Regions from separate parts of the Mesobacillus sp. AQ2 genome, predicted to be linked through region 1. Evidence: riboswitches for the same ligand, from Rfam matches in the RefSeq annotation. Region 1 holds a riboswitch; each other region holds the start of a gene.

What was found. A riboswitch is a leader RNA that binds a small molecule or an ion and turns the genes downstream of it on or off. The one in region 1 is predicted to bind S-adenosylmethionine.
Region 2: another riboswitch for S-adenosylmethionine. It lies ahead of metK (methionine adenosyltransferase); the one in region 1 lies ahead of mtnW (2,3-diketo-5-methylthiopentyl-1-phosphate enolase).
Region 3: another riboswitch for S-adenosylmethionine. It lies ahead of QNH36_RS04675 (trans-sulfuration enzyme family protein); the one in region 1 lies ahead of mtnW (2,3-diketo-5-methylthiopentyl-1-phosphate enolase).

What each region holds. Positions count from the first base shown of each region.
Region 1 covers NZ_CP126080.1:1,606,147-1,616,353, reverse strand. The annotation lists gene QNH36_RS07955 (electron transfer flavoprotein subunit alpha/FixB family protein) at 1-416, opposite strand, end outside; gene QNH36_RS07950 (electron transfer flavoprotein subunit beta/FixA family protein) at 444-1,271, opposite strand; gene QNH36_RS07945 (aspartyl-phosphate phosphatase Spo0E family protein) at 1,942-2,187, opposite strand; gene QNH36_RS07940 (1,2-dihydroxy-3-keto-5-methylthiopentene dioxygenase) at 2,340-2,879, opposite strand; gene QNH36_RS07935 (methylthioribulose 1-phosphate dehydratase) at 2,931-3,566, opposite strand; gene QNH36_RS07930 (2-hydroxy-3-keto-5-methylthiopentenyl-1-phosphate phosphatase) at 3,563-4,225, opposite strand; gene mtnW (2,3-diketo-5-methylthiopentyl-1-phosphate enolase) at 4,222-5,445, opposite strand; SAM riboswitch class I at 5,893-6,000, opposite strand; gene QNH36_RS07920 (pyridoxal phosphate-dependent aminotransferase) at 6,063-7,259, opposite strand; gene QNH36_RS07915 (carbon-nitrogen family hydrolase) at 7,385-8,167, shown strand; gene QNH36_RS07910 (DUF2087 domain-containing protein) at 8,240-8,824, opposite strand; gene QNH36_RS07905 (PAS domain-containing sensor histidine kinase) at 9,041-10,207, opposite strand, start outside.
Region 2 covers NZ_CP126080.1:3,742,445-3,752,651, reverse strand. The annotation lists gene QNH36_RS18860 (hydrolase) at 215-535, shown strand; gene ytkD (RNA deprotection pyrophosphohydrolase) at 622-1,080, shown strand; gene QNH36_RS18850 (ABC transporter permease) at 1,378-2,184, opposite strand; gene QNH36_RS18845 (ABC transporter ATP-binding protein) at 2,165-2,941, opposite strand; gene QNH36_RS18840 (ABC transporter substrate-binding protein) at 2,959-3,954, opposite strand; gene QNH36_RS18835 (alpha/beta hydrolase family protein) at 4,072-4,860, shown strand; gene QNH36_RS18830 (DUF2584 domain-containing protein) at 4,903-5,145, shown strand; gene pckA (phosphoenolpyruvate carboxykinase (ATP)) at 5,513-7,102, opposite strand; SAM riboswitch class I at 7,966-8,106, shown strand; gene metK (methionine adenosyltransferase) at 8,393-9,595, shown strand; gene asnB (asparagine synthase (glutamine-hydrolyzing)) at 9,850-10,207, shown strand, end outside.
Region 3 covers NZ_CP126080.1:944,786-954,992, forward strand. The annotation lists gene QNH36_RS04665 (YitT family protein) at 1-844, opposite strand, end outside; gene QNH36_RS04670 (CBS domain-containing protein) at 1,020-2,303, shown strand; SAM riboswitch class I at 2,392-2,494, shown strand; gene QNH36_RS04675 (trans-sulfuration enzyme family protein) at 2,563-3,708, shown strand; gene QNH36_RS04680 (methyl-accepting chemotaxis protein) at 3,799-5,094, shown strand; gene QNH36_RS04685 (YflT domain-containing protein) at 5,172-5,744, shown strand; gene QNH36_RS04690 (hypothetical protein) at 5,875-6,018, opposite strand; gene safA (SafA/ExsA family spore coat assembly protein) at 6,142-6,750, shown strand; gene QNH36_RS04700 (lmo0954 family membrane protein) at 6,937-7,281, shown strand; gene QNH36_RS04705 (PspA/IM30 family protein) at 7,327-7,971, shown strand; gene liaF (cell wall-active antibiotics response protein LiaF) at 8,100-8,834, shown strand; gene QNH36_RS04715 (sensor histidine kinase) at 8,831-9,874, shown strand; gene QNH36_RS04720 (response regulator transcription factor) at 9,871-10,207, shown strand, end outside.

The sequences.
Region 1 (10,207 bases):
CGGCTTGCCTCGAGCAGCCTTTTCTCCACATCAACGTCAAGCATTGTCGTATCTGCAGTCAACCCTGTGCTTAAATCAGTTGCAACTGCACTGGCCAGGTCCTTTCCATTTGGTGTCGCACCATAAAGGAAAATCTCGGGTTTATATTTTTCTGCGAGTATACAAACACCTTTCATAAACGACTCAGTCCGGTAATCTTTCAGGACTGGATGATCGACCACATATACCTGGTCTGCCCCAGCATAAATCACTTCGTTTGCCAAAGGCATAACACCTTCGCCGAGCATCACACCAGCAAGCGGAACCTCCAGCTTGTCTGCAAGCTTTCTGCCGGCACCCAGTAATTCCAGCGAAACACCTTCGATTTTTCCGTCATTTACTTCAATGAATACCCAGACTCCCTGGTTTTCTTGCATCCTTTTATTCCCCCTTCAAATTCGGAATCAAGAGTTGGCTGTATTTAATTTCAATAAATCTTTTCGTTCCAGCAAGACTCCCATCAGCTGTTCTACTTGAGAATCCGGGTTTCCTTCCAGTCTTTTTCCGCCTTCCAGTTTAGGAGGGCTGAACATCTTGCCTACGATGGTTGGAGATCCCTTTAAGCCAAGCTGTGTTTTATCCACATCCTCGAGGTCATTCACTGACCATATTACAGGTTCATAGCGTGCAGCCTTGATCATGTTAGGCATCGGTGCATATTCGATGTCATTAATCTCTTTTTCAACTGTCAGCAAACAAGGAAGCTGCGATTGAAGTACCTCATAACCATCGATTTGCTTCCGTTTGATATGAACATATTTTTCATCCTTATTAACCTCTGAAACTTCTATAACATTTGTGATTGGCGGTATATCAAGACGACGGGCGATACCCGGTCCTACTTGTCCTGTGTCGCCATCAATTGCGTGCTTTCCGCAGATGACAAGGTCAATCGGGTTATTCTTTGAAATTTTTTCGAGCGCTTTGGAAAGAGCATAGCTTGTAGCAAGTGTATCCGCACCCGCGAACGCTCTGTCAGAGATCAAGTAACCCTGGTCCGCGCCAATTTCAACGCTTTTCTTGATGACGGCAACTGCCTGTGGCGGTCCCATGGACAAAACAGAAATCGTTCCACCTGTTTTATCCCTGATTTTGACCGCTTCCTGTACAGCATGGGCATCATAAGGATTCAATATCGCAGGTGCACTCCTTCTGTCCAGAGTATTCGTCTTGGGATTGATTTTAATGATCTTAGTATCGGGCACTTGCTTGACACATACGACAATGTGCATACTCTCTTTTCCCCTCCTTGGATTGAAAAACTATTAAATTGTAAGCGGTTACTTTTAGCTGTTTTCCTATATAGGCCGTTCTTCTTGAAAGAGAGGGACAATATTAGGTCCTTCACTCTTCTGTATCGTCAATCGTGATTAGAAAGAACGAGTACTTCAGAAAACAACTATTTATAAAACGGCCATGTTGACAGATTTCTTCTCTCTATGAGGAAACATCCTTTCAAGGCCTTATAAAAATAAAATGCTTTGTAGTACGATATATGAATCGCATTACAAGCATAGTACCAACAATTAAAAAAGTGAAAAACAAAGATGATATTGATAGTAAAATTTGAGGTTGAAAAAACTTGGATGAGCATCGATCATTGAACCAAATCGATAAAATGGTAATCCGCTGAAATCAACATGATGTTGGGGTAAATTGAATTTGATGATATAAACCTTTCTATGTTAAAAATATATAAAATAAGCTTATAAAAATATGATAAAAATCACACAAAGTCATATTATCGTGAAATTTTGAGCAAATTGTTACATATTTTTGGTTCTGTCAATGTTATTAGTGGATTTCCTTGAACGGAGATATACTTAGATGCTTATAAGGGGGGGAATTGCCTAAATATAATAGCCACCGCCATGGGCCAGCAGTGGCTTTTAATCTGAACATTTAAGCATGTGACAAAATATATTGTTTCTTGGTAAGCAAGATTATCTGTCTGAAGAGGATTTTTGTTTTTTGCCGTTGCACTTCTGTCTCCTTGCACAATGCCTGATATTCATAAATCAAGGTGTCAAGTTCCTGGCTGTGTCGCACTGTTTCATTACTTGTATATCCAGTTTCCAGTGCAGCAGTGATCATCAATTCCCGGACGCGATCAATTTCTTTCAATAAAGCATTTTGCGTTTGATACACTTCTAAAATCTCCTCTACTACTTTAATTGCTTAATAAAATAAATAGATTACTTGAAGAATTATTGCAAATGCTTTGATGAATGTAAATAGAATCGCAAAATAAGACAATTTTCATTCCCGAAATTTTTTTCTTCGACAAAGTTTGCGACTTCTTATTGTGACTGGCTTACTTTATCATTTTCGTAAATCGGCACCCAGCCCTCAGTGGTAACGAAAATCCTGACTGCTACCACCTGGCGGTCTTCCTGAAGCGTAAAGTAGTGGCGGATATTTTCAGGAACAGAGATTAAATCCCCCGGATTCAGGAATACTTCAAAGAATTCACCGTCTTTTCCCTGTATAACGAATACACCATGCCCGCTGACAATGAACCTTACTTCATCATCTGTATGGTGGTGCTCCTGCTTGAAATTCGCAAGCAGCTGGTCAAGATTTGGTGTATGATCTGACAGCGAAATGACATCCTGTGCTTTATAACCGCGACGCGCTGAAATATCATCGATTTCAGCCTTGAATACATCAAGGATCTGCTGCTTTTCTTCATCAGATAACAGGAATTTTTCCTGAAGGCTAGCTGGCAGCTTATTGATCTCCCATTTTTCATAAATGACTTCCTGTGAATTCAGGAATGCTTCTACCTGTTGTTCCTCAATGATTCTTTCCTGTGTGTTCTGCTTAACAATGTATGCCATCTGAATCTCTCCTTTATTTAAGTCGCTTTGTAAATAATTTTAATAATTCATTTAAACTACTTTGAACAGCTGGAATGGTTTATGCTCGAGCAGTCTCAATTGATAACGGAACAAAAACTCCGTCGCTTCGAGGATTTTCTTGGCTTCGAAGGCACTTCTGCCCCAGACGGTAACACCATGATTGCGAATCAGAACGGCTCCAGTATCCCCTTTTACGTGTTCGGAAAATGCCTTAGCAAGCGTTGGGATATGAGCATAATTTGGAATAATGGGAATTTTGAGAACAGCATCTTCCTCCCAAAGATCAAATGCCTTAATCAATTCTTGTCCTTTGAATTGAACCTCCCCCCTGTCACCATACACCTCGGAAATCACATTATTGTCAATGGTATGGACATGCAGGCTGCAGCCTGCATTGGTCTTCTTATAGACCTCCACATGAAGGAGGGTTTCAGCAGAAGGCTTTAAGTGTGTTTCCTCTGCCGGCCGACCATATTGGTCAACAAGTAAGAAGTCCTCATCCGTCCGCTTCCGCTTATCTTTCCCGCTTGCTGTCACAAGGAATTGCACCGGGTCGCTCTCCACTTTAATCGCCAGGTTCCCGCTTGTTCCCATGAACCAATCCCGCTCTGCTAATTCGGCTTTCACATCAGCCAGCTCTTCCCATTTTGATTCTAAAATGCTCATCCTCTCACCCCTGTCTGAATTTTAAGAGCTTCAATACAATCATGGAATGTCTCAAAAGGTGTATATGGAATCTTCCATTCTTCGCATTTATCTTTTAAATAATCTCTCGCAAACACATAATCTGCCTGTTTGGCTGCTTCGAGGTCGGTCACGGAATCACCGATGACGATTTTATAGATTCCGTCCTGATCCAGATTCCTCATGATGGTTGGCTTGCAACAACCGCAATCATTTGAACATTGATCATCACAGCTGTTTGGCCATTCAATTTTTATTGATTCACCTGAGAAATCTGAGCCATTGCAAAAAATGCCTTCAATCGGCCCGAATGATTTGATGATCGGTTCAATGAAAAAGTCAATCCCGCCGCTGACAATATAGACAGGAATCCCCTCCTCTCTCGCAAAATCAAGGAAATCCTGGAACCCGGGACGAATTCTCGCATTTTTCAAGGCAAACTCTATTATTTCCTCCTTCAGGCTGACTGGAAGGAGGGAGAACATTTTCCCGACTCCTTCCCTGATGGAAATCGTACGATTCAGCACTCCTTCCTTCAGTTCTTCCCACCCATCTGGAGCAAACCGGTTCATGATGGCTATAATGTTATCCTTTTCGGTCACTGTACCATCAAAGTCACAGAAAATGACTGGGTGGCTCATTTTGCCACCGCCTTAGCCAAACCCCAAAGTTCGATTGCTGCCCTCAACTCATTGAATTCATGAGCACCTTCCTCGAGCGTTTTACCTTTAAGCACTGTGTCGATCGCCTGCCTGAAAGCTTTTCCGCCTCCCTGTGCTCCCCCGGGATGTCCATGAACACCGCCGCCAGCATTGATGATCGAATCCAGTCCGAAATCCTCGATAAGAAGGGGAACCATTCCCGGATGGATACCAGCGGATGGGACAGGGAATGTTCTCTTGAATTGGTCCTCGGCAGTCAATGCCTCAGCGATCGAAAGAGCCTGCTGTTTTTCAAGGGCGACACTGCCATAAGGAGATGGAAACAGGGAGAAATCTGCACCAGCATAGCGTAGAAGCTTCCCGAGCAGCAAAGAATGGGAAAAACCATATTCATCCGCTGCTGTAAACGCACCGCTTACCGCGGGATGCGCCATGATCGGAATGCCAATCTCATCATCTTCCCTTAGCTCCTGCAGTACATCAAGTCCGTAGGCAAAAACATTGAACAGCAATGCGTCCGCTCCCAACTCAGCTGCTTTTCTCGCCTTGTCTTTCAGCTGGGTCGTTCTGCCCGTCAGATTGGCAGCATAAAGCGTTCTGTGACCGGTAGTTTGATAGACTTCTTCAAGGACCTGTTTTCCTGACATGATTCGTTTTTCAAAAGGAGCAAGCTCATTTTCAAACAAGATTTCGTCATCCTTGATCAGGTCGACTCCGCCAAGACTTTGTTCTTTCAATTGTTTTAACAGGAATGGAAGGTCGCGGCCGATCACTCCTTTGAAGATACTCATCAGCAATGGCCTGTCATAAACACCCAGCTTATTGCGGATTCCTTCAATCCCGAATCGGGGACCTGGAAAAGTTTTTTTCAATTGATCTCCGAATTCGAGATCGACCAGCTTTATTTTTCCGTCGAGCGATAGCTTGCCAAAAACCGTTGTAAGAATTGCCGGCAAGTCTGGAGAAAAATTGATAGCCGGATAAGCGATCTTAATGGTCGCCACGGTATCAGAATTTGCGTCCAGGCCACTGCCTTCGACCGAAACCACTCTTCCCTTATGCTTTTTTAATTGTTTTTGGTCCAATTCCGGCAAATCTGTCCAGGATCCTACTGTCAAACCAAGTGCTATTCCCTCTGCTTTTTTCTCTGGGTTATGCTTAGCGTCATGGACTATGTAAGTTGCTGTAATTTCACTCATGAAAATCAATTCCTTTCAGTTAGAAAATCGATAGCGCCTTATCCAGCTCCGACAAGCGCTGGAGGGCCAGGCAGTGAAGCCGTTCTTTGAATTCATTGCCCAGTATCGAAATCGAAAAGTATAGCTGACTGCCCAGAAACGCAGAAACTGGAGACTCCGATAAAGAAGCGCTTTTTGCTTCTGCCGGCGGAGTTGAAGTTTCGGAGTTTCCAGGAGGCGACACTAGATAATTCGAAAAGCGAAGGCGACTGCCCAACTCCGACAAGCGTTGGAGGGCCTGACAGTGAAGTCGTTCTTTGACTTCATTGGCAGGACCGAAACGTCTCGAGGAGTTAGGAGCCGCAGCTAGCCAAGCGTCTCGAGGGCTGGGCACTGGAGCCAATCAAATTGTAAAAAGCATTAAAAAAACCTCTTCACAAAGAAGAGGTTAGGACGTTCACTAAACTCTTCTTATCTTTCAGCTTTCGCTGCAAGAATTAGCACCGTGCCCAGCATTATGCTGGATCGGTTGCCGGGCTTCATCGGGCTCGTCCCTCCGCCTGCTCTTGATAAGAAAATAATTTAATTAAGTTATTTAATTGGTTAAAGTGAATTTATTAATTAGGATTATGTCAGGTTCACAAATCATTGTCAATATCTTTTTTGAAAATTCCTAAGCTTTCGATTCTGCTGACTGCTTCCTTCAATCTCTTTTCAGAAGTGAGCAAGCCTACCCGAACATAGCCTTCACCATACTCGCCAAACCCAATTCCAGGTGCAACGGCAATATGGGCTTTTTCCAGAAGAAAGTCAGCAAAATCAACGGATGAGGTGAATCCTTCGGGTATCTTAAGCCAGGCAAAAAAAGACCCTTTGGGTGCAGTGACCTTCCAGCCAATACCTGTCAAACCGTCAATGAGTATGTTTCTTCTTGATTCATACAAGTCATTCAATTCTGCTACACATTCCTGTGATCCAAGCAACGCTTCGGCAGCAGCCTCCTGGATCGCACCAAACAAACTGACGTACATATGGTCCTGGAGTAAATTAATTGCAGCAATCACACTCTTGTTGCCAGCTGCAAAACCCACTCGCCATCCGGCCATATTATACGTCTTCGATAAAGTATAAATCTCGATGCCTATATCCTTGGAACCCTTTGACTGCAGAAAGCTATATGGGCGTTTTCCGTCAAAGCCAACCGCCCCATAAGCAAAATCGTGGACAACACATATATTATGTTTTTGTGCAAGATCGATTGTCTGGTCAAAGAATGCTTGATCCGCAATCGCTCCAGTGGGATTATTAGGATAATTCAAGAACATCAATTTCGCCTGGGCGAGTTCTTCGGAGCCTAACTCGGTGTAGTCAGGAAGGAAGCCATTTTCTTCTCTCAGCGGCATTTTTATCATTTCTGCCCTTGCCAGCTCGACTCCTGACCAGTAGTCAGGATAGCCAGGATCTGGAACAAGGATCGAGTCTCCAGGGTTCAACAAGCATTGAGGAATTTCGACCAGTCCAGCCTTGCCGCCAAACAAGATGGCAATTTCCTCTTCAGGATCAAGATCGACGCCATATTCCCTTTTATAAAACTCAGCTGCCGCTTCTTTTAAATACCGAAATCCACGGAATGGTGAATACTTATGGTTCAGAGGATTTTCGGCAGCTGTTTTTAATGTGTCCACAATATGTTCCGGGGTAGGCTGGTCAGGATTCCCCTGTCCGAGATTGATGACATCAGCCCCTTTTTCGGTATATGTGCCCACCTTTTGCACGAGCGAAGCAAAAAATTGTCTGGGCAGGCTTTTCAATAACTCAGATTGTTCGAACTCCATTCTCTCACCTGCTTAATTATTTATTAATTTTAAATTTTTTAATTTGAAATTCTAGTCACAAATGATATAACGTAAATAGTAACTTGTAAAGATATAATTTTCAGAAACTATGGCGGTGACTTTATATGAAATTCAAGATTGCATGCTTGCAGATGGATATAGCATTCGGAAACCCTGAAAAAAACTACGCTGCTGCATCCCTTATGATTGACCGGGCAAGTTCTCATAATCCAGATATCATGGTCCTTCCTGAACTATGGACAACCGGATACGATCTGGCCAATTTGGATGGCACAGCCGAAGAAGAAGCACAGAAGGCCAGAGTTTTTTTCCATGAAGCAGCTGTGAAGCACCAAACCCATTTTATTGGCGGTTCCGTTGCCAACAAAACAGAAGCTGGCATTGAAAATACAATGCTCATTTATAACAAGAATGGTAATTTTGCCGGAAAATACAGTAAGCTTCACCTGTTCCAGCTTATGGATGAGCACTTATACCTCGCTGCTGGGAAAGAAAAAGGCTTGTTCTCTTTGGACGGACATAGTTTCGCCGGGCTGATTTGCTATGACATCCGCTTCCCGGAATGGGTGCGTGCCCATGCCCTTCAAGATGTTGAAGCACTCTTCATTGTCGCAGAATGGCCTATCCAGCGGCTTGAACACTGGCGCGCTTTGCTTATTGCCCGTGCCATTGAAAACCAATGTTTTGTCATTGCCTGCAACCGCGCCGGAGCGGATCCTAACAATACATTTGCGGGCCATTCAATGATCATCGGTCCCTGGGGTGACGTGATCGCTGAAGGCGGGGAAGGCGAGGAGATCCTGTTCGCAGAAATCGATCTTGATCAGGTTAAAGAGGCGAGGAGCAAAATCCCTATTTTTGCAGACAGGCGGCCTGAACTGTATTAATGCATATATCCAGCAAAAAAACCGCCTGGGAAAAGCCCTGTGGCGGTTTTTTTGAATGAGATAATAGAACCATCACTCTGGTTGTGCCCACATCTCTTCCGGATTCAGTTCGTAAATCCCATTTTCGCGATACATATAGTGATTGATGATGAATTCACGCCTGATTGTAGCATAGTCCTCGTAAAACTTTTTAATATATTCGTTCAACTCTTTTTCCGGGTATTTTTTACCCGCTTTTAAACCACGGATCATGTATTCAAAAATCATCAGCCTTTTCTTCCGCTGGGCCGGAATATTTTTTAATTTACCGTCTTTTGTCATGAAATTCTCAATGACCTTCTGCCTTTCGATATTCTGATCGAGCAATGCTTCCACCTCCTCTTCCTTTTTCATGATTAACTTGCCAAGCGACTTGGTCTGCTGCTTGATGACCGACTCGTTCAAATGGAAATAGATTGTGTTCTTATCCCGGCGCTCAATGATGACATTGACATCACGCAGTTTTTTTATATGATGTGTGATTGTGGGCGGCGTGAGGCCTAATTTGCCAGCGATCGCCTGGCCATGAAGCGGCCCGCGGGCCAGCAGCGCAACAATTCTTATCCTTGTAGGGTCGCCCATTGCTTTATGAAAAGCGACAATTCTATCCAGCTGAATGATAATCCCTCCATTATTTCATGATCATCTAATTAGGTATACATCTAATATATAGCATCTTCCGTTATTTGAAAAGCTCTTTTCATTTTCACTTATTTCACATTGCTCATTATGGTTTAAACAGAGTGATTTTCTTCCAAAACTGGCGAAGCCCTATCTTGATAAAATTCTGAGAGACTGTCGCTCAACAAGATCAAAAAAACGCCTGATTATCATTCAATCAGGCGTTCCTTCAGTGATTGGCAAATACAGATGGAAAGTAGTTCCGTGTCCCAGTTCGCTTTCTACTTCAATCGTTCCTCCATGTTCTTCAATAATTTTGAAACTAACCATTAGTCCCAGGCCAGTTCCTCTTTCTTTTGTTGTGTAAAATGGTTCCCCAAGCTTCTCAATTTTATCAGCAGGGATTCCCTCTCCCTCATCCTTGATTGAAATATGTATCTTGTTCCCTGGTGCCTTGCTGATTTCAATATATACGAATCCGCCTTTTGGCATGACTTCAATGGCATTTTTTATGATATTGATAAATACTTTTTTCAACTGATTCGGTTCACAAAAGAGATTGGGTAAACTGTCGTCATAAATCGTCCTGAATTGAACGTCATGGAGGACTGCCTGTGCTGTCAGAAGGTCAACGGTCTCCTTCATTATTTTCGAAATATCTTCTTTGACATACTTAATGGCCTGCGGCTTGGCAAGGATGAGGAACTCATTTATGATCGAGTCTATCCTCTGGAGTTCTGATTTGATCACCTGGAAATAAAGGGAATACTTATCACCCGAGCTGTTCTCAAGAAGCTGGATGAATCCTTTGAGCGCAGTCATTGGATTCCGGATTTCATGAGCTATCCCAGCTGCCAGCTCCCCTAATATATTCAAAGTGTCGGATTTTCGGAGCTGTGCTTCCATTTCGACTTTTTCAGTGATATTCCTGAAGATAATCAAATTCAGGGTGTCGACCAGATGCCGTTTGACCGTGTATTCAAAATGCTTCAACCTGCCATCTTCATATGGGATGGTAATCCTTCCATCCAGCCTTCCTTTTCGCATCAGTTCTTCAATCTTGTCATCAATCAGGGCTTCGGATAATCCAAGGCTAAGGAAAAGCTTCCTGAAATTTTCTTCTTCCAGGCCTTCTGGCTTCAATCCAAGCTTCGCCATGCCGGAAGGGTTGATTTCATAGTGTTTGCAATTTTCATCCCAGAGAATCATGCCCTCGATTGACCCCTCAAAGATTTTCCTGAACCTCTCTTCGCTCTTGCGTATTTCCTGTTCCATTCGGAATCGATCACTTGCATCCCGCACAATCGTCATATGGTACCCGTCACCAGCATTTAGCTTGACGGTAAATTCAAGAAGCCGTTTCTCCCCGCTTGGCAGCAA
Region 2 (10,207 bases), 2.1 Mb from region 1:
ATACTTATTTAATACCCTCCATAGGAAAAAATATGCCTTCAACTTGAAGTATTTCCCTGTTGGGTTATTGATTCACTTTATTTTTATTTGTGTCTAATTTTAACATACTCCTTACTTTAAAAGTAAATTTGGAGTGCTTAAAAATTAATTATTTTAATGATATTCAGTATAAAGAAATATAGACGCAGGGAACGATATCCATGAGGTGAGAAACATGACAGAAAGCAAAAAAACATACTATATCAACATCAGTGATGGCGAGATTCAAAGCGTATCAACTGCATCTCCATGGAATTTTAAAATTGAGGCAACTGACGAGGAAATCACCGCATTAAGGGAAATATTCGACCAGGGACATTCCACAGGCTGGCAAAACTTCATGAGGGCGCACGTTCCATATGTCCAGTACCATTATGACCGGGAAAATGATGCTCTCGACAGACAACTGATCCAGACATATGAAATGATCTATAAGCTTGGAGATGAAGAAGCGAGGAACCATATTGAAAGCATGGGAATATTACCTGAAAGATAGAGCAGCCGCAGACAAATCGTCTGCGGTTTATTCATTTTCTGTTTTTCTATATAATTAGATCAAGAAATAGAACGGGGAGAGGGAATATGGAAAAGTTTAAAGCGATGAACGGCGAGGACGTAATCTTGTCCTTTCAGGAAAACGCCTTTGAAAAAAAGGCATGCCACGTGCTGGTCATCTGTAAATATCGGGACCAGTGGCTTTTGACCAACCATAAAGTAAGAGGTCTCGAGTTTCCCGGCGGCAAAATGGAGAAAGATGAAACCTTGGAGGATGCCGCTCACCGGGAGGTCATGGAAGAAACGGGTGCATTTTTAAGCAGCCTCGAGTTTGTTGGGGAATATCAGGTTATGGATAGAGAAGGTTCATTTGTAAAAAGAATCTTTTACGGTGAAGTGGAGAAAATCGTACCCCAGGATGATTACCTGGAAACAGGGGGCCCCGTACTTATAAGTGGAGATTTGCTCGCAGAGAGAATGAAGGATGAGTATAGCTTTATCATGAAGGACGATGTCATAAAACATGCGCTTGAATTTTTGCAGTAAAAGAGATGAAAAATTGGCGGCTTGCTGTTGAGACCGCCAATTTTTTAGGTGGATCTGTACGGGAATATGATCTTTCATGGCAAATACGCATTACGAAAGGTCGTTACAAATGCAGTTCACTAACTAATTGGCGAAAAACAAATTTTATCTTATTGGCGAAAATCTGATTTTATTGGCGAAGTTCACACCTTTATTGGTGAAAATCCGTTTTTATTGGCGATGGCACTACTTATTCTAAAGAGAGAATCATTTTTCGCCTAAAACTAAAAGAAGCCAGAAGGATTAAACCTGGCTTCATCACTGGTTACTTTTAATCAGTTTCTTTTCGAGCAGCTCGACCAGCTGATACATCACGGTTGCGAACACAGCGATGACCAGCAGCGACAGGAATACGAGCGTGAAGTTGAATACCTGGAATCCGTAGATGATCATGTAGCCAAGACCACGTGCCGAAACGAGGAATTCTCCAACCATGACCCCTACCCAGCTAAGGCCGACATTCACTTTCAAGGTTGAAATGATGGTCGGGAATGAGGCTGGCAGGATGGCTTCCCTGAAGCACTGAGTCCTTGTGGCACCGAATGTTTGCAGCACTCTTAAATAGTTGGGATCCACTTCTTTAAAAGAGGTGTAGACCACGATTGTCGTGATGATTACGGAGATGATGGCTCCCATTGCAATAATGGAAGTCATATTGGTCCCCAGCGCGACAATCAGGATCGGCCCTAATGCCACTTTTGGCATTGAATTCAAAATGACGAGGTAAGGGTCCAGTATTCTTGATAGCAGCGGCGACCACCATAGTATTGCGGCGAGTATGGTTCCGGCGAGGGTACCCAGGATGAATCCGAGTACAGTCTCTGCCAGTGTTATGCCAAGGTTGACAGCGAGCGAACCGTCGAGCGTCTTCTCAATCAGCAGATTCCAGACTTTTGAGGGTGAACTGAAGAGTAGAGGATCAATCCATTTTTGCTGGCTTGACATTTCCCAGCTTGCAAAAAAAACGATGAAAATCAACAATTGATAGAGGCGGACTTTTTTCTGCTCTCTGCTCAGCTTTTTCAGATACTGTTGATGGAGGAGTTCAGTTTTCTTCTGGTTCAATGGATTCCAACTCCTTCCATATCGTCTGGAACAGATCATTGTATAAAGGGTGATTTCTCGCCTCAAACGGGCTCAGGTTTCTAAGCTCTTCCGGCATTGAGAAGGTTTTATGCAAGCGGCCGGGCCTTGGTGAGAACAGGAATATGCGATCACTCATCGCGATGGCTTCCCCGATATCATGCGTGACCAAAATCGCTGTTTTTCCAAACGACTTGAATGTATTTGAAACCAGGTCCTCAAGCTTCAATTTCGTTTGATAATCCAGGGCGGAAAACGGTTCATCGAGCATGAGCAGCTTGGGTTCTGTTGCCAGTGTCCGCACCAGGGCCACACGCTGGCGCATCCCGCCGGACAGCTGTTTAGGATAAAGTTTTTCTACATTCTCCAGCCCCATCTGTCCCAGCAGCGCTAAAACTTCCTCTTTTTTTGACTCTTCCAATGTTCCGCTGATCTTTAATCCTAGCAATATATTTTCCTCAATCGTTTTCCAGGGGAATAAGTAATCCTGCTGCAGCATGTATCCGGTCTGGTTCGAAGCCTCTTTGACAGATTTCCCTTCGAGTTTTACCTTGCCGTCAGAAGGTTCGATCAGCCCTGCGATAATCGAAAGCAGTGTCGTCTTGCCGCAGCCGCTCGGACCCAGAAAGGAGACGAATTCCCCTTCCTGGACATCGAGTGAAATGTCATTCAGCGCAGTGACAGCGGATGTTTTTGTAAAATAAGTGTGATGAATCCCTCTTAATGTCAAAAAGTCCATTAGGCTGCAACCTCCTGTTATTTCATGACTTTTCCTGCCACTTCTGTATTGACTAAAGTGTCATGGCTGACTTGCTTAGGAAGTTCCCCGGCTTCATCCATGATGGCCTGGAGATTGTTCCACTCTTCCTCATCGAGGATTGGGTCAGTTGCGTATGAACCCTGGCTCTTATAACGGTCAACCACTGTTTCGATTAGCGCTAAATCGGTATCTTTAAAGTATTCCTGTATGGCTTCAGCGGTTTCTTTGGCACTGTGGGAATCGACCCATTTCTGTGCTTTGTAAACGGCACGGGTGAACTTTTCAATCGTTTCCGGGTTTTCCTTCATGTAGCTTTGTTTTGCCATGAATGTGGTATAAGGTACATGACCGGACTCCGTACCGAATGAAGCGACGATATGACCTTTGCCTTCTTTTTCAAACATGCTTGCCTGCGGCTCGAATAGCTGCACAAAGTCTCCGGTTCCGGAAGCAAAGGCATTTGGAATATTGGCGTAATCAATATTTTGGATCATCTTTAAATCTTGTTTCGGATCAATGTCGTGTTTTTTGAGCACGAATTCACCGACCATTTGCGGCATTCCGCCTGTACGCTGTCCGAGATAGGTAGATCCCTTCAGCTCATCCCATGAAAAATTGTCGATCTTCTCTCTGGAAACAAGGAAGGTACCATCCGTCTGGGTCAGCTGGGCAAAGTTGATGACCGGGTCGTTTGAATCCTGGGCATAAACGTAAATGGAAGTTTCCGAGCCAACTAATGCAACATCTGCCGCATTCGAAAGCACGGCGGTCATTGTCTTGTCGCCGCCCCAAGCTGTAGTGAGCTCGATTTTCAATCCTTCTTCCTCAAAAAATCCTTTGGCAAGGGCAACATACTGAGGAGCATAGAAAATCGAACGAGTTACCTCTGCCACTTTAACAGTCTGTACCTTGTCTTGACTGCAGGCTGCAAGAGGTATAATAAGTATGGCAACCAAAAATAAAGCAAAAGCGGCTTTGAACCATTTTTTCATATAGATGCCTCCTAAAATCTGTCTTAAATTGGGCTTACGATAATGTATGAGGAGAGAAAAAATGTGTGAATGCCCAGTAGCAAAATAGAAAAAAATTCATATAGAGGAGTGATGAAGGTGGACAATGACGGTCAAATCATATCAGCATATAAGTTTCCTTCTCCCAACCCCAAAGTCCAACTTGAAATGGTCACTTATTTTGCAGGCGGGCTGCGTGTCAAAGGGCTGCTGGCAAGACCGGCTGAAGGAAGCGGGGCAGAAGGGTTCCTTTACCTTCGTGGCGGAATCAAAAATGTCGGGAAGGTGAGGCCAGCCCGGATTGCCCAATTCGCTTCCGAAGGCTTTACGGTTTTTGCTCCTTTTTACCGCGGCAACCAGGGTGGTGAAGGGGATGAAGATTTTGGCGGGAATGACCGTGACGATGCCTATGCCGGCTTTAGGCTGCTTCAATCACTGCCAGGGGTTGAAAGGGTTCATGTCTTTGGGTTTTCCCGCGGAGGTTTGATGGCTTTGCTGACGGCCATTCAATTTCCGGAGACAGCCTCAGTTGTCACCTGGGGCGGCGTGACCGATATGTTTTTAACCTATGTGGAAAGAAAAGACTTGCGAAGGATGATGAAAAGGGTAATTGGCGGATCGCCGAAAAAGGTGCCGAACCGATATAAATTCAGGACGCCTTTATACGAAATCGAAAACCTTAAAGCACCCGTGCTGCTGATCCACGGCCGAAATGACCGCAATGTCTCGGTTGAACACTCCTATCGGATCGAGAAACGGTTAAAAGAGTTGGACATGCCGGTCGAAAGCTGGTACTTTGATGAATATACGCACTATTTTCCACCGGTGATGAACCGGAAAGTGGTCAGCGATTTAACGAATTGGATGAAATCACAGCCGCAACAATGATAAAATGAATTTGAAGTTACTTGCGAATAGGAGCGAAAAATGATGGGGATGCCATTAGAGTTGAATACAATGATCGTGACAAAAGGCCGCGAAAAAAGGCTCGAAGACAACTTCTTCTCTTTGAAAAAGGAAGGCTACAGGCTTTATCCAATTGACATTCCAGTAGAAGTCAAAAAGACGATCGAAGGCGACCTGACTGGAACAGGAGTCATTTCAAAGGTCGAGTGGACAGAAAATGAAACAACCATTACGTATCAATTAGTTTCCTTGAACTCTACAAACTGAGCAGGGCACATACTGTGCTCTGTTTTTTTTTGAAAAGGGCTGGTGCTAACTGTTAGAAAAACAATCAAGTATGCAAAGTGCATCTTTATTGGTGCCCTGTTTTCTGAGGAGACGGGATATTAGGGCACCAATAGGTTCTATTGGTGCCCTGTTTTCGGATGAAATGGGATTTTAGGTCACCAATGAGTTTTATTGGTGCCCTGTTTTCGGATGGAACGGGAATTTAGGTCAGCAAAGGGCTTTATTGGTGCCCTGTCCTACAAGGGAACGGGATTGTGGCTTTGCTCAATATAAGAATCCATTTATGAATAACAAAATAATAAAATCAAAGGCCATCTCTTTTCCAGAGATGGCCTCACTCAAATTCTTATTTAACGGTTGGTCCGCCTTTTTCTTCGATTTCAGACGGTACGTTTGTGAACTTTTTGAAGTTGTCACGGAACTGGTCTGCGAGTTCGTTTGCTTTTGCGTAGTAGGCTTCCTTGTCACTCCATGTTTTGACTGGCTGGAGGACATCGTCAGGTACACCTGGTACGTGCAGCGGGATATCGAGGCCAAAGATTTCGTCTTTGGCGGTTTCGACGTTGTTCAGTTCGCCTTCAAGTGCTGCCTGGACCATCGCGCGAGTGTACGCCAGCTTCATGCGGCTGCCGGTTCCATACTCTCCGCCTGTCCATCCTGTATTCACGAGGAATACCTTTGCGTTGTGCTCATCGATTTTTTCACCAAGCATTTCCGCGTACCTTGTGGCAGCAAGCGGAAGGAATGGAGAACCGAAGCATGTTGAGAATGTTGCCTGTGGTGAAGTGATGCCGCGTTCTGTTCCAGCAAGCTTCGAAGTGTATCCGCTCAGGAAGTGATACATTGCTTGTTCCTTTGTCAGCCTGGCGATTGGAGGCAAGACTCCGAAAGCGTCAGCTGTCAGGAATACGATCGCGTTTGGATGCCCCGCTATGCTTGGGTCCACGATGTTTTCGATAGCCTGGATCGGATAGGCTGCACGAGTGTTTTCTGTCAGGCTGCCGTCATCATAATCGGCCACGCGTGTTTCGTCATCGACTACGACGTTCTCAAGAACAGATCCAAAGCGGATTGCATCAAAGATTTGCGGTTCTTTTTCCTTGGACAAGTTGATGCATTTCGCATAGCAGCCGCCTTCGATGTTGAACACACCATTAGGTGACCAGCCATGCTCATCGTCACCGATCAAACGGCGATTATTATCAGCAGATAAAGTTGTTTTGCCTGTGCCAGATAGTCCGAAGAACAATGCTACATCCCCTTCGCGGCCTACATTCGCTGAGCAGTGCATCGAAAGGATTCCATTTTCCGGAAGTATATAGTTCATCACGGAGAAAATCGATTTCTTCATTTCGCCCGCATATTCCGTTCCGCCGATCAAGACGACGCGCTGTTCGAAGGAAACAATGATGAATGTTTCTGAGTTTGTTCCATCAACCTCTGGATCTGCTTTGAAAGTAGGAGCCGAAATGACCGTAAACTCGGATTCATGCTCAGGAAGCTCTTCCTCAGTCGGACGGATGAACAATTGATGGGCAAACAGGTTGTGCCATGCATATTCATTGATGACCTGGATTGGCAGGCGGTATTTCTTATCCGCGCCGGCGAATCCCTTGAATACGAAAACTTCCTCTTTATCTTTAAGGAACTTCAATACCTTATTATATAGCTTCGTGAAGGATTCCACGGAGATCGGCTGATTGACCGAGCCCCAGTCAATTTTGTCTTTCACGGATTCTTCTTCGACAATGAATTTATCTTTAGGTGAACGGCCAGTATATTTACCAGTAGTCGCTCTTACTGCTCCAGTTGATGTCAAAAGCCCTTCGTTGCGGTTCAGGACCTTTTCGACAAGCTGGGGCACAGATAGCTGTACCTGTACATTGCTTCCTTTTAATAATGCTGAAAGTTCATTTGATATTCCTACAACGTTCATCGGAGGATACCTTCCTTTTTTATAGATTCAAAATACGTATATCAACTTTCGAGAATCCAGTTCCAGCGCCTGACCGCTCGAGTCGCTTGGCTAGTGTCGCCTCCTAGAAATTCCGAAACTTCAACTCCGCCCGCCGAAGCAAAAAACGCTTCATTGCCGGAGTCTCCAGTTTCTGCGTTTCTAGGCAGACGGCTATACTTTTCGATTTTGGTCTGCCCAATGAAGACAAAAAACGACTTCGCTGGTCAGCCTCCAATGCTTGCCGCGGCAGGTCAAGGCGCTTCCACTTTTCTTGAAAGAATGATAATTTGTAAGTGTTTACATCTCGGTAATAGTATAACACATTGCTTCAATTAATCTATACTAATGATGAAAAAATTACCTTGTACCTAACTTGCGTTATATAATTCTTTCTTTATATAGTCAAGTAATATGGGTTGGTTTGACAACTTTTTATTTTAAGGCTCTGTTAAACAAGACTGTTGATTTTTGTTCCAGGCGCTTCGCTTTCCGCGGGGGAAGAATTATGAAAAAGCTCAAGTGCCAGCTTTTTCAAAGACCAAATTCTTCTTGGCTGGCGCTGAGCCTCCTCGTCGCTTTGCTCCTGCGGGGTCTCACCTAACCAGCTGCGCCCGCAGGACATTGAGAAACTTCCCTGAACCTGCCCACGCACGATGAAAATGCGCTAGCATTTTCGGAGGAGCCTACGCGCCTTCCACTACAATCAACAGGTGTAAAAACAACATTGGGCTTTAACAGAGCCTATTTTAAAGAAATGGTTTCAACAACAATCGACATTTTTGTCGAGAAAATGATTGACATGGCCAGACAGGTTCGTTATGATTTTGATTTGAACGGATACTCTCTTATCCCGAGCTGGTGGAGGGACAGGCCCAATGAAACCCAGCAACCTGCAAACGAGAAAAACAGCCTAAGAATCAGCTGATCTTTTCCGGGCAAAGGTGCTAACCTGACGCAAGGGAATTGCCCTTGAACGATAAGAGCGAAAGGCGCGGTTAAAGCTAAAACCTTTCCTCACAATTGGAGAGGTTTTTTATATTGCTTTTTTCTGTCCGATGCATAGAAATGCAACTGGACTGCCTTCTTTGGTGTCATTGCTCCCGTGGGTGAAAATTAGGAAAAAAAGAAATTCACCATGAATCTTAAACAAATTTTTCTAATAAAAACTCAGCGTTTATTTCATACTACATAGGGAATGAGTACCGTATCAAACCGAGGTTTGTATTGGGACAGCCTCGATCAATTTTTATACATGAGGGAGGAACTCAGATGTCAAACAAACGCCGTTTGTTCACTTCTGAATCAGTAACAGAAGGCCATCCGGATAAAATTTGCGACCAGATTTCTGACGCGATTTTGGATGCGATCCTTGCTAAAGATGCTAACGCACGTGTTGCTGCTGAAACATCAGTTACAACTGGCCTTGTACTAGTTGCAGGCGAAATCACAACATCTACATACGTAGATATTCCTAAAATCGTACGTGAAACTGTCAAGGAAATTGGCTATACTCGCGCGAAGTACGGCTTTGACGCTGAAACTTGCGCAGTGTTAACTTCCATTGACGAGCAGTCTGCAGACATCGCGATGGGTGTTGACCAGGCTCTTGAAGCACGTGAAGGACAAATGTCCGATGCAGAAATCGAAGCAATCGGAGCTGGCGACCAGGGCTTGATGTTCGGTTTTGCATGTAATGAAACGAAAGAGCTTATGCCGCTTCCGATTTCATTGGCGCACAAAATTTCCCGCCGCCTGACTGAAGTGCGCAAGGAAGAAATCCTTCCATATCTTCGTCCGGACGGAAAAACTCAGGTAACGGTAGAATACGATGAGAATGACAAGCCAGTCCGCATCGACACAATCGTTATCTCAACACAGCACCATCCTGAAGTTTCGCTTGAGCAAATCCAGCGCAATCTTAAAGAACATGTCATCAACCCTGTCGTACCGGCAGAGCTGATCGATGAAAACACAAAATACTTCATCAACCCAACTGGCCGTTTCGTAATCGGCGGACCACAGGGTGACGCAGGTCTTACTGGCCGCAAAATCATCGTTGATACTTACGGCGGATACGCTCGCCACGGCGGAGGCGCATTCTCTGGTAAGGATCCTACAAAAGTTGACCGTTCAGCTGCATACGCTGCGCGTTATGTTGCGAAAAACATCGTCGCTGCAGGCCTTGCTGAAAAAGTTGAAGTTCAGCTTGCTTACGCAATCGGTGTTGCCCGTCCGGTATCTATCTCAATCGATACGTTCGGAACAGGCAAGGTAAGCGAAGATGTATTGATCGATGTTGTTGAAAACAACTTCGACCTTCGTCCAGCTGGAATCATCAACATGCTTGACCTGCGCAAGCCAATCTACAAGCAGACAGCTGCATACGGACACTTCGGCCGTTCTGACGTTGACCTTCCATGGGAGCGTACAGACAAGGCAGAGGCACTCCGCACTCAGGCTCAAGGTAAATAAAAAGGAACAACGGGAGTTGCATAGAAATATGTAACTCCCTTTATTATTTGCCGTCTAATTAGGGAGCGCCAGATATTTTCAAGGTTTGCACCTGGTCCAAAAGGTGTAAAATAAAGTATTACCTTAAATTTCCCTCAGATTTTACTGCAAAAATTTTGCGTTTAATGGTAGTATTAGATGGTATGTTTTTTGGAAGTAAAATTACTGGAAAATCACAATAAATTTTTTCTGAAATGGAGAAGGTGAAGTACATAATGTGTGGCTTTATCGGTTGTGTACATGAAAATGCACAGGAATTCAGCAGCGATGATAAGCAGCTGTTCAAAAATATGAATGACATCATCACCCACCGCGGGCCTGATGATGATGGGTATTTCTATGATGAGCATATCCAGTTCGGCTTCCGCCGTCTGAGCATCATCGACCTTGAGGCTGGCCATCAGCCATTGACTTATGAAAATGAACGCTATTGGATCATTTTTAACGGGGAAATCTACAACTATCTCGAACTTCGTGAAGAGTTGATTGAAGAAGGACTGACTTTCGAAACGCACTCTGATACTGAAGTCATCATTGCCCTATACAGCCACCTTAAGGAGCAGGCTGTAGACA
Region 3 (10,207 bases), 660 kb from region 1:
AATTACTCCCCGATACGTCGGCTACATTCTCGATTGCGACGAGCGCGTTCGGATCGATATCATCAACCACCGAGCGCAGGGTGGACAATTCAATCCGGCTGACGATCGTATAGATGATTTTCTTTGGTTCGCTTGAAAAAACGCCCTGGCCCTGGATATAGGTCATGCCGCGTCCTAATTGCTTCAGAAGGGCTTCGGCGATTTCTTCCGGGACATCGGAAATGATTGTGACCGATTTTAACTCTTCCATACCCTCAACGACGACGTCAATCATCTTAAAGGCGATAAAATAGGTGATGATCGAGTACATGGCTGTTTCCCAACTGAACACGAGCAAGGCGGCCAAAAGGAAGATGAACAAGTTCATGATCATGACGATCTGCCCAACGGACACAGTGCGCTTCTTGCTGACAAGGATTGCGATGATTTCGGTGCCGTCAAGCGCCCCGCCAGCGCGGATGACGAGGCCGACGCCGGTTCCGAGGATGACGGCACCGATGATGGTGGCCAAAAATAAATCATCCGTCACCCGGTCGAAGTGATGGAAATACGCTGTCGTTACGGATAAAATAATGACACCGTACAGCGTCCGAAGCGTGAATTTCATACCCATCCTCTTGTATCCGATATAAAGGAAAGGCAGATTGAACAGGATCAGGAAAATACTCATCGAGACGTTGGTCAATTCCGCTGCGATAATCGAAAGGCCGATGACACCTCCGTCAAGGATGGCGTTGGGGACGAGGAACATATCAAGCCCGAATGCAGCGATAATCGCCCCGATTGTAATTGTCACAAGCTGTGTGACCTCTTTTATGACTCTTTTTTTCTTTGTTGCTGCCACTAAATATCAAACCCTTTTCTATAAAAATCTACTTTCTAATTGCATTGTATGTACTATACTTATTGTATCAAACTTAAAAGTCATCTGGAAATTCTACATTATATATCCATGATTAGTAAATGCGTGTTTTGGGGTAATGAGTAGGGAAGTGATTCGAAACAACGGAGGGACCATTTTGGCTAACGAAATTCAGGTTAAACATAGATCCAATAAGCAACAGACAACGTCGAAAAAAAGGAAAAATCAACACAATAGAAACAAGAATAAGAAAACCGGCAACAATTCATATCTTCGAACCAATCCAAGACCGGCAGTTGACGATAACCGCCTCAAGCGTGCCGAAGAGAACGTTGACGATCTGCCGAAAAAAGATTCCAGCAAAATAACAAAGCAGGATAGAAGCAAAGTAATCGATCAGAATAATGGTAAACCATCAAAAAAGAGAAACAGCAAAATAACGACTCAAGATAACACTAAAACAACAAAACAGAACAACGGCAAAGCAACTACCCAAGATAACGCTAAAACAACAAAACAGAACAACGGCAAAGCAGCAACTCAAGAAAACGGTAAAACAACGGATCAAAACAACAGCAAAAAAACAAAAAGTAACGCTAAAACAATGAATCAGAACAGCACAAATGGAACAAATCAAAGCAGTGACGAAGCAAAAAACCAAAACACAGGCAATGAAAAATCGCAAAAAGCTTCTGCTTCTCAGGCGTCTTCAGAAAATCAAGAGGTAAAGCATAAAGAACAATCCGGCAAGTTTGAAACGGCTTTTAACCGGATCCATAAAGCGCTGAAGGAAATGGTGAAGGGGACGGACAGCGATGCGTTTGTCGAGCTGCTGTACTCTGGCTATAAGAATCATTCATTGGTCCGCAAGTATAAAAGTGAGCTGCATCAGTTTGCCAAGCTGCGGAATGCGATTGTCCATGAACGGGTGAATGCGGATTATTATATTGCCGAGCCGCATATCGAGGTAGTCGAGCGGATTGAGGAAATCGCGAAGGAGTTCGAGAAGCCGCAGACGGCATTATCAATCGCGACCAGTCCTGTGTTTTATTATTATGAGGATGCTTATCTAAAAGATGTGCTTAAGGTCATCAACAAGTTTGATTTTACGAGATTCCCGGTCTATGACAAGGATGATAAATATGTTGCACTGCTGACTTCAACAGAGATCATCCAGTGGATGGCGAAGCATTTTTCCGACAGTGTCGTTCACTTTGAAGATGTGCGGGTGAAAGAATTGCTGACCAAGGGGAAAAATTATTTCGTGACGTTTGTGGATGAGGAAGCATCTTTATACCATATTGAGGAATTATTCGAGCGTTACCATACGAGGGGCAAGAAGCTCCAGGCGGTCATTATCACGGAAACAGGCGACCGCCACGGAAAGCCAATCGGTGTCATCACACCATGGGATTTGCTTGACAGTGATCCAGAAGATTGACTTCACAAATCTTTAGAAAATCGTTCATTGACGAATTTACAGCGATATTGATATACTTCTGCTAATATTAATTATTTTAAATCAATAACTCTTATCCAGAGCGGCGGAGGGACAGGCCCTGCGAAGCCCGGCAACCTTCTTTTTTCATTGAAAGGTGCTAATTCCTGAAGAACGATTTCTGAAGATAAGAGAGGCTTAGCAATTGGAACCTCTCCTTATTTGGAGAGGTTTTTATATTTTTTAAAAGCAGGTGGATGAAATGACGAACAACAGATTTGAAACGGAAGTGCTTCACTCTGTACATACTAAGCAGCAGGGTATTAAAAGCAAGGCAACACCGATTTACCAGACGTCGGCTTTTACCTTCAATGATCTTGATGAATTGGAGGGTTTTTATCAGGGTGAGGGCAATTATTTGTACTCCAGGGTCGGCAATCCGAATACGGATGAACTCGGGCAAGCGGTAGCGGCTCTTGAGCATGCAGAGGATGGTGTGGCGGCTTCATCTGGATTGGCTGCAATTTTGGCAGGTGTCCTGGCAGTTGTGAAGAGTGGGGACCATATTGTTGCGGCGGACGATGTGTATGGAGGTAGCTTCCATATGCTAAAAGCAGAGCTTGAGCGCTTCGGGATTGAAACAACGTTCGTGCCGTTCTCGGATTTGGGCAATGTCACAAACGCCATCAAGCATAATACAAAGCTTCTATACACAGAGTCGATCACGAATCCGCTGCTTCGCGTTGAAAAGCTGGATGAAGTCATCGAGCTGGCAAAGATTAAAAAACTCGTTGTATTAGTTGATAATACGTTTGCCACTCCGCTCCATGTGCGTCCATATGAAGGCGGTGCCGATCTGGTTGTCCACAGTGCGACAAAATATATTGGCGGGCATAGCGATGTCACTTCAGGCGTCATTGTTGGCAGGAAAGAACTGATTGCCGAAGCACGCGCGAGAATCGTCAACCTTGGGGCGAATCTGAGTCCATTTGAAGCGTGGCTGACCTGCAGAGGCTTGAAGACGCTTGCCTTGAGAATGAAAGCACAATCGGAGAATGCCAGATTGCTTGCCGAATGTCTTCGTGAAAATAAGAATATCGCAAAGGTATACTATCCATTCGCAGAAGCTGAACAAGGATTTGGGGCTATCGTATCAATTGAGCTGGCGGAGCATGTGGATCCTGCCCAGTTTTTCAAATCGCTTGGCTGGGTAAAAATCGTTCCGACACTTGCGGGCGTCGAAACCACCGTCTCCCATCCGCTGAAAACCTCCCATCGCGCACTCCCTCCTGAGGCGCAGGAAGAACTTGGCATCACTTATCGTCTGGTGAGGATTTCGGTCGGAATTGAGCACGGAGAGGATATCGTTTCACAATTTGAAGCTGCGCTGGCTAAAGCTGTTGAATAGGATGGAAAATTTTCTGGAAATGCCGATATTATGATAGAAAGATCATTCATCCCCAGTGTTCGCGCTGGGGATTTTACAGGAGTGGATAGTATGCGGGACCTTTCGTTGAAAACAAAGGTGTTTGCTTTTTTTGGCTTGTTATTCTTTGCTTATGCCATTTCGACGTTATACAATTTTTACTTGCTGAATTCATTCAAAGTAGACTCTGATCCAGCCGAACTGGTATCCAGGAGTATGTATTCGACAGCCATTGCGGGTTCACTAATTTCAATAGGGTGCCTTGTTTTCATCATTATTTTATTCAAAAGGGTATTCAAGCCCATCGATCGCCTCACACAAGCGACACAGAGAATTGTTCAGGGTGATCTGGCGGTGGAACTGGCAAGTGATTCAAGTGACGAGATTGGGAAGCTGACCTCCCATTTTGATGCGATGATCAGTCAATTAAGGCTGCTCGTAGCCCAATGCCAGGACAATACCCGGGTTTTGCACGACTCTGCAAGAAAGCTATTCGAGAATTCACAGGTCCATGAAAATGAAAGCGAGAGAATAAAAGCTTCCATTCTTCAAGTCTCTGCAGGTGCTGAACAGCAGCAGGGCCATTCGGCAGTGCTGAGTGATATTGTTGATAATATGGTGCAAAGAATCAGCGAGATTGCTGAACTATCGAATCGGATTGAAACAATGTCCACGACCAATGCTGTTAAAAGTGAACAAGGCCAGACGTTCATCAGTGAAACGAGCACACAGGTGGGACGGATGGATCAGATTACGAGGCAGGCTGCCAGGGATGCTGAATCACTGGCTGAAAAGACGAATAAAATCGAAGAGATCGTCAGTATCATTTCTGGAATTGCCAACCAAACAAATCTGCTGGCATTAAACGCGGCAATCGAAGCTGCACGCGCAGGGGAACAAGGGAAGGGTTTTGCTGTCGTAGCCGGTGAAGTGCGATTATTGGCAGAGCAATCGCTGCATGCATCCCGGCAAATCCAGGATACAATCGAGGTTGTCCGCAGTGACATTAAACAGATGGTGGATGTCATGTCTGGCGGAAGCATGGAAGTACAAAAGGGCAGCAAGTTATTCGGTAATGTTGAAATGCAATATAATGAGATGCGGGATGGGATTCTGTCCATCCAGAAGGAAATTGGCACCATCAGCCAGTACACTGCAGATTTGAATCAGCAGACAGATAAATTGTTGACGATGAATAATGAAACGAATGTCATTTTACAAACAAATGCAGCCGGGATTGCCGAAATGGCAGCAGGGTTTGAGAATCAGGGAGAGACGGTCAGGGAATTGACCTTGACGGCTGAGAACCTGACACAAGTTTCTTCGGTCTTGAACAAGACCGTATCCGTCTATACACACAGTCAATAATCCTTCGACATCAGGTTTACACATCCTGTATGCGGGTATCTTTAAAAAGGACTACTCGTCTAAAGGAGGCTTTTAATATGTTTGAACATGAAAAACATCTTGTTGGAGTATATGATAACGAGCAAGACGCAATCCAGGCCGTAGAGGACCTGAAAAGGCAAGGGTACAATACCGATGATATCTCTGTTATTAGTAAAAACGACGATGAGATTGATCACGTCAACGAAGCAACCGGTACAAAGACTGAGGAAGGTCTTGCTGCAGGTGCGGCAACAGGCGGTATATTAGGCGGCCTTACAGGATTACTGGCAGGCATCGGAGCCCTAGCGATTCCTGGAATCGGCCCAATCGTAGCTGCAGGCCCGATTGCTGCGACACTTACTGGTGCTGCAGTAGGCGCAGGTGCCGGCGGATTGGCCGGAGCATTAATCGGAATGGGTATTCCGGAAGATGAAGCAGAACGTTACGAAGGCTATGTAAAAGAAGGCAAAATCCTTGTAGTCGTCGAGCGTGAAGAGAACAGAGTCGGCCTGAATGATGGTACAACAACCACTGGTTTGGATGGAACAAGAACGACCAACCCGGTTGATGCACCTCTAACATCGGACAACCCGGCTAACACTCGTTTTGACAACACACGTGATTTTTAATCGATAGAAAAGGCTGCCATTGGCAGCTTTTTTTACTGTCTCTGAAAATGACAATTTACGATTCCGCGATGCCCTTTTCCCTGTTTCAAACGGCAAAAGCTGGCTGCATCAATTTAGCAGCCAGCTTTTGCTATTCTTTCTCTTTAGTATCCAGTAAATCAATCCGGCTTGCATCATCGAAATCAAAAGCAGAGGTAATGAAAAACATTAAAGTACCGCCAAGCAGGCCGAGACAAATGACATAACCGATCGTCATAACCCATAGATATCCCATAATCCTCATTCCTCCCTTGATAAAACTATATGCATTGTTAAAGTGATGTTTTCTTGTTAGTTCAATATTCAACTGTATATTTTTATCAAATCTTCTCATCCTATCAGTTGAGGAGGAGTGAAGATGGTAAAAAAAATCATATTGGCCCTTGTTTTAATGAGTATGGCTATTCCGACCGCATCATTCGCGCAACAAGTCTATACGGTTCAGAATGGGGACTCTTTATGGAAAATTTCGGTCAGGTTCAAGGTTGGCCTTTCGGAACTTATCGGTGCTAACCAGCAATTCAAGAATCCTAGATTGATTTATCCTGGCCAGCGAGTCAATATCCCTAATTTAAGCGCCGCAAAGAGTATTGAAAGCCAGGTCATCCAGTTGACGAACCACGAGCGGGCGAAGAATGGACTTAAGCCAGTGGCAGCTGACTGGCAGCTTTCAAGGGTTGCGCGTTACAAATCTGCAGAAATGAGAGATAAAAGTTACTTTTCCCATACAAGCCCTACATACGGCAGTCCATTCACCATGATGAGGAATTTTGGAGTCAACCACAGGAGCGCGGCTGAAAATATAGCAGCGGGGCAGAGGACCCCCCACGAAGTAGTCCAATCATGGATGAACAGCCCTGGACATCGCAAAAATATCCTTAGCCCTGCATACACCCACATTGGTGTCGGGCATGCTGCAGGCGGGGATTATGGACACTATTGGACTCAGATGTTCATCACAAAATAAGGAACGGAAGAAATACCCCGGTGAAGCTGTCACCGGGGTATTTTTATGAGAGGAAAACGCAAGAGTGACGACCGGTCCGGTATGGTGCTAAGCCTCAGGACCTACCTGAAAATCAAGCTCAGGCACGTTATGGATTTTTTACGGCAAAGGTAAGATGAGTACATAAGAGATAAGGAGGAATTGAACATGAAAAAATTTGGTTTACTGTTTGCCGGCTTCATCGCTGCAATGGTACTGATGTCAAACCTTGGTCCGCTTGTGGGTCTCGGCGTGAGCTTGCTGGTGCTTTACTTTGTCGTAAAGCAATTTTTAAAGGCTCACTCGACAGCCGGAAAAATCGGCTGGGGAATAGCCGGGTTCATCATCTTGATGGCTGCAGCTTCAAATGTGCCAGCAATCCTGGGAATCGCAGCAGCTTACGTCCTTTACCTTGTATACAAGAACTGGGACAAAAAAGAAGTAGCAATGAAAGAAGCAAACGATCCATTTGTCAACTTCGAGAAGCAATGGGCAGAAATGAAAAACAACTAGGCTGCTGAAACACTACTATATGCGAAAAAAAAGGAGAGATTGTAAATGGCTAATCTATTAACAAGAATCAAAAACACTGTAATGGCAGATCTTCATGAGGCACTTGACCAGAAGGAAAGAAAGAACCCGATTGCACTGTTGAACCAGTATCTTCGTGAATGTGAAGCGGAGACTGAAAAGGTCGCGAAGCTGCTTGAACGCCAGGGCCAGCTTAAGGAACAGTTTGCCCGGGAATACCAGCAGGCAATTGAAATGGCAGACAAACGGAGACATCAGACGGAAATCGCGATGAGAGCGGGGGAAGCGGAACTTCAGGAGTTCGCCAGCAGGGAACAGGTTCAATATGAAGAACGCTCAGCCCGACTGAAGGAAGCGATGGAAAATGCAGGCAAGCAGCAGGTGGAGCTCGAACATAAATATGAAGACATGAAGCATAAATTGAAGGATATGCACATCCGACGACTCGAATTGATGGGCCGTGAGAATGTTACTCGTGCCAATTACCGGATGGACCAGGTGCTTGACCACAGCGATGGCTCCGACAAAGCCTATTCTAGGTTCACGGATATGGAAGCCTATCTTGATCAATTAGAAGAAAAGGTGAACAGCAACTATCACCGTAATACGATTGACGCAAGGATTGCCCAGCTCGAAAAAGAGTTCAAAAATAAAGAAACCCATACTATTTAATAGGCAAAACATGGTATTCTATAAAGGCGCAGGCAGCTGCGCCTTTTGGATATCACCTCTATTGAACTTCAACTTCATTCCACAGTAAACTTAATCCCAAATATTTAAAAAGGAAGGGGGAAAACACCGTGTTGAACAAGATGAAAAATGATTATGTCAGCTGGATTGTGATTACCGGAGTGATCCTCCTTTTGCTGGAAGTTTCTTTTTTCAACGAAGGGCTGATTTTCTCCCTTCTGGCAAGTGGAGCGATGATTTACTTTGGACGCTCTTTAATGCCGAAAAAATCAGGAAAGGTGCTGTTCTGGGCGGGATTATTCTTTTTCCTGAGCAGCGTTTTCAGCATGATGACCTTCAGGTTTTTCCTGTTGGCGGTACTGATCTATCTGGTATATCAATATATCCAATCAAAAAAGAAGCCTGAACTGATTACGCCAGTTTTACAGAAGCCTGAAAAGGAAGTCAGCAAGGAAATGGTGATTGAGAAACCGCCGCTTTTTAAAAATCGCTTGTTTGGACATCAGGAAACACCCTCACATGTGTATGAGTGGGATGATGTCAACATCCAGACCGCAATTGGCGACAGCGTGATCGACTTGAGCATGACGGTGCTGCCAAAAGGCGAGACGGTAATTTTCATCCGGAATATCATCGGAAATGTAAAGGTATATGTGCCATATGATGTGGAAGTCACTCTCCGCCATTCATCGATTGTTGGCTCTGCCGAAGTTTTCGGACACCAGGAAGGCAGGGTGCTGAACCAAAGTCTGTACGTGCAGACCCCTGGTTACGAAGAGGCCGGGCAAAAGGTGAAAATCTTCACCTCGATGATCGTCGGGAATATCGAGGTGAAACGCATATGACAACTGCCACGCGCCAGATTTTATGGGGACTCACCCTTGGAATCATATCGTTTATCGCGCTGACACTGTCCTATTGGCTGGCTTTCCCGGCAGCTCGCTTTTCCGATTTATGGAACCGTGAGCTGATGGACATTCCGTTTGTTATCTTCACTTTCAGCATCAGCGTTGTGCTTGGAATTGCGTTCGGCATGGCTTCAGGCATATACTGGCGCAAGCAATTCAAGACAGTGGACACCTGGCTCTTCCAGCTTGAGGAAGGGCAGCAGCCTGAAATAGAAGCAAACCAGGCATACGCAGAAATCACTTCAATCTCGAAACGTGTCAGCAAACTGTATAAACAAATCTCAGAAAAAGCGATGCTATCCCAAAGGCTCGCAACCGAAAAAGCGGAGGAGCAGGAATCGCGGATCCAGGAAATCATTTCCCAGGAGCGGAACAGGCTTGCAAGGGAGCTGCATGACTCGGTGAGCCAGCAGTTGTTTGCGGCATCGATGCTGATGTCGGCGATAAATGAAACGAAGGGGCCGTCGGAGGAACGGGAAGCGAAGCAGCTGAAGATGGTGGAGGAAATGATCCACCAATCTCAGCTTGAAATGAGGGCGCTGCTTCTGCATCTCCGGCCGGTCGCGTTGAAAGGGAAGAGCCTGCAGGAAGGGATTGAGGAACTGCTGCTCGAATTAAGACAAAAAGTTACCATGAATATCAACTGGAAGGTCGAGCCGTTTCCGCTTGATAAGGGCGTCGAAGACCATCTGTTCCGGATTTTGCAGGAGTCAATCTCGAATACGCTGCGCCATGCAAAGGCGGATCAGCTGGAAGTTCTGCTGATCCATCGTGATGGTAAAGTCATATTGAGAGTGGTTGATGACGGAATAGGCTTTAATGTTGAAGAAGCGAAAGCGGGATCATACGGGCTTCAAAACATGCACGAACGTGCGGGGGAAATCGGCGGGACATTGAAGATTGTAAGTGTTGAAAATAAAGGGACCAGGCTTGAGGTCAAAGTTCCAATATTAGTGGCGGCAGGTGAGGAAAAATGATTAAAGTAGTGTTTGTAGATGATCATGAAATGGTTCGGATCGGTGTCTCATCGTATTTATCAGCCCAGCCGGATATCGAGGTAATCGGCGAAGCGGATAACGGCAAGGCGGGAGTCGATATGGCACTCGAACTGCGGCCGGATATCATCTTGATGGACCTGGTCATGAAGGAAATGGATGGCATCGAAGCGACAAGGCAGATCATTGAGCAGTGGCCGGAAGCAAAAATCATTATCGTGACCAGTTTCCTCGATGATGAAAAAGTGTATCCTGCACTTGAAGCCGGTGCGACAAGCTATATGCTGAAAACCTCTAAGGCCAGCGAAATTGCCA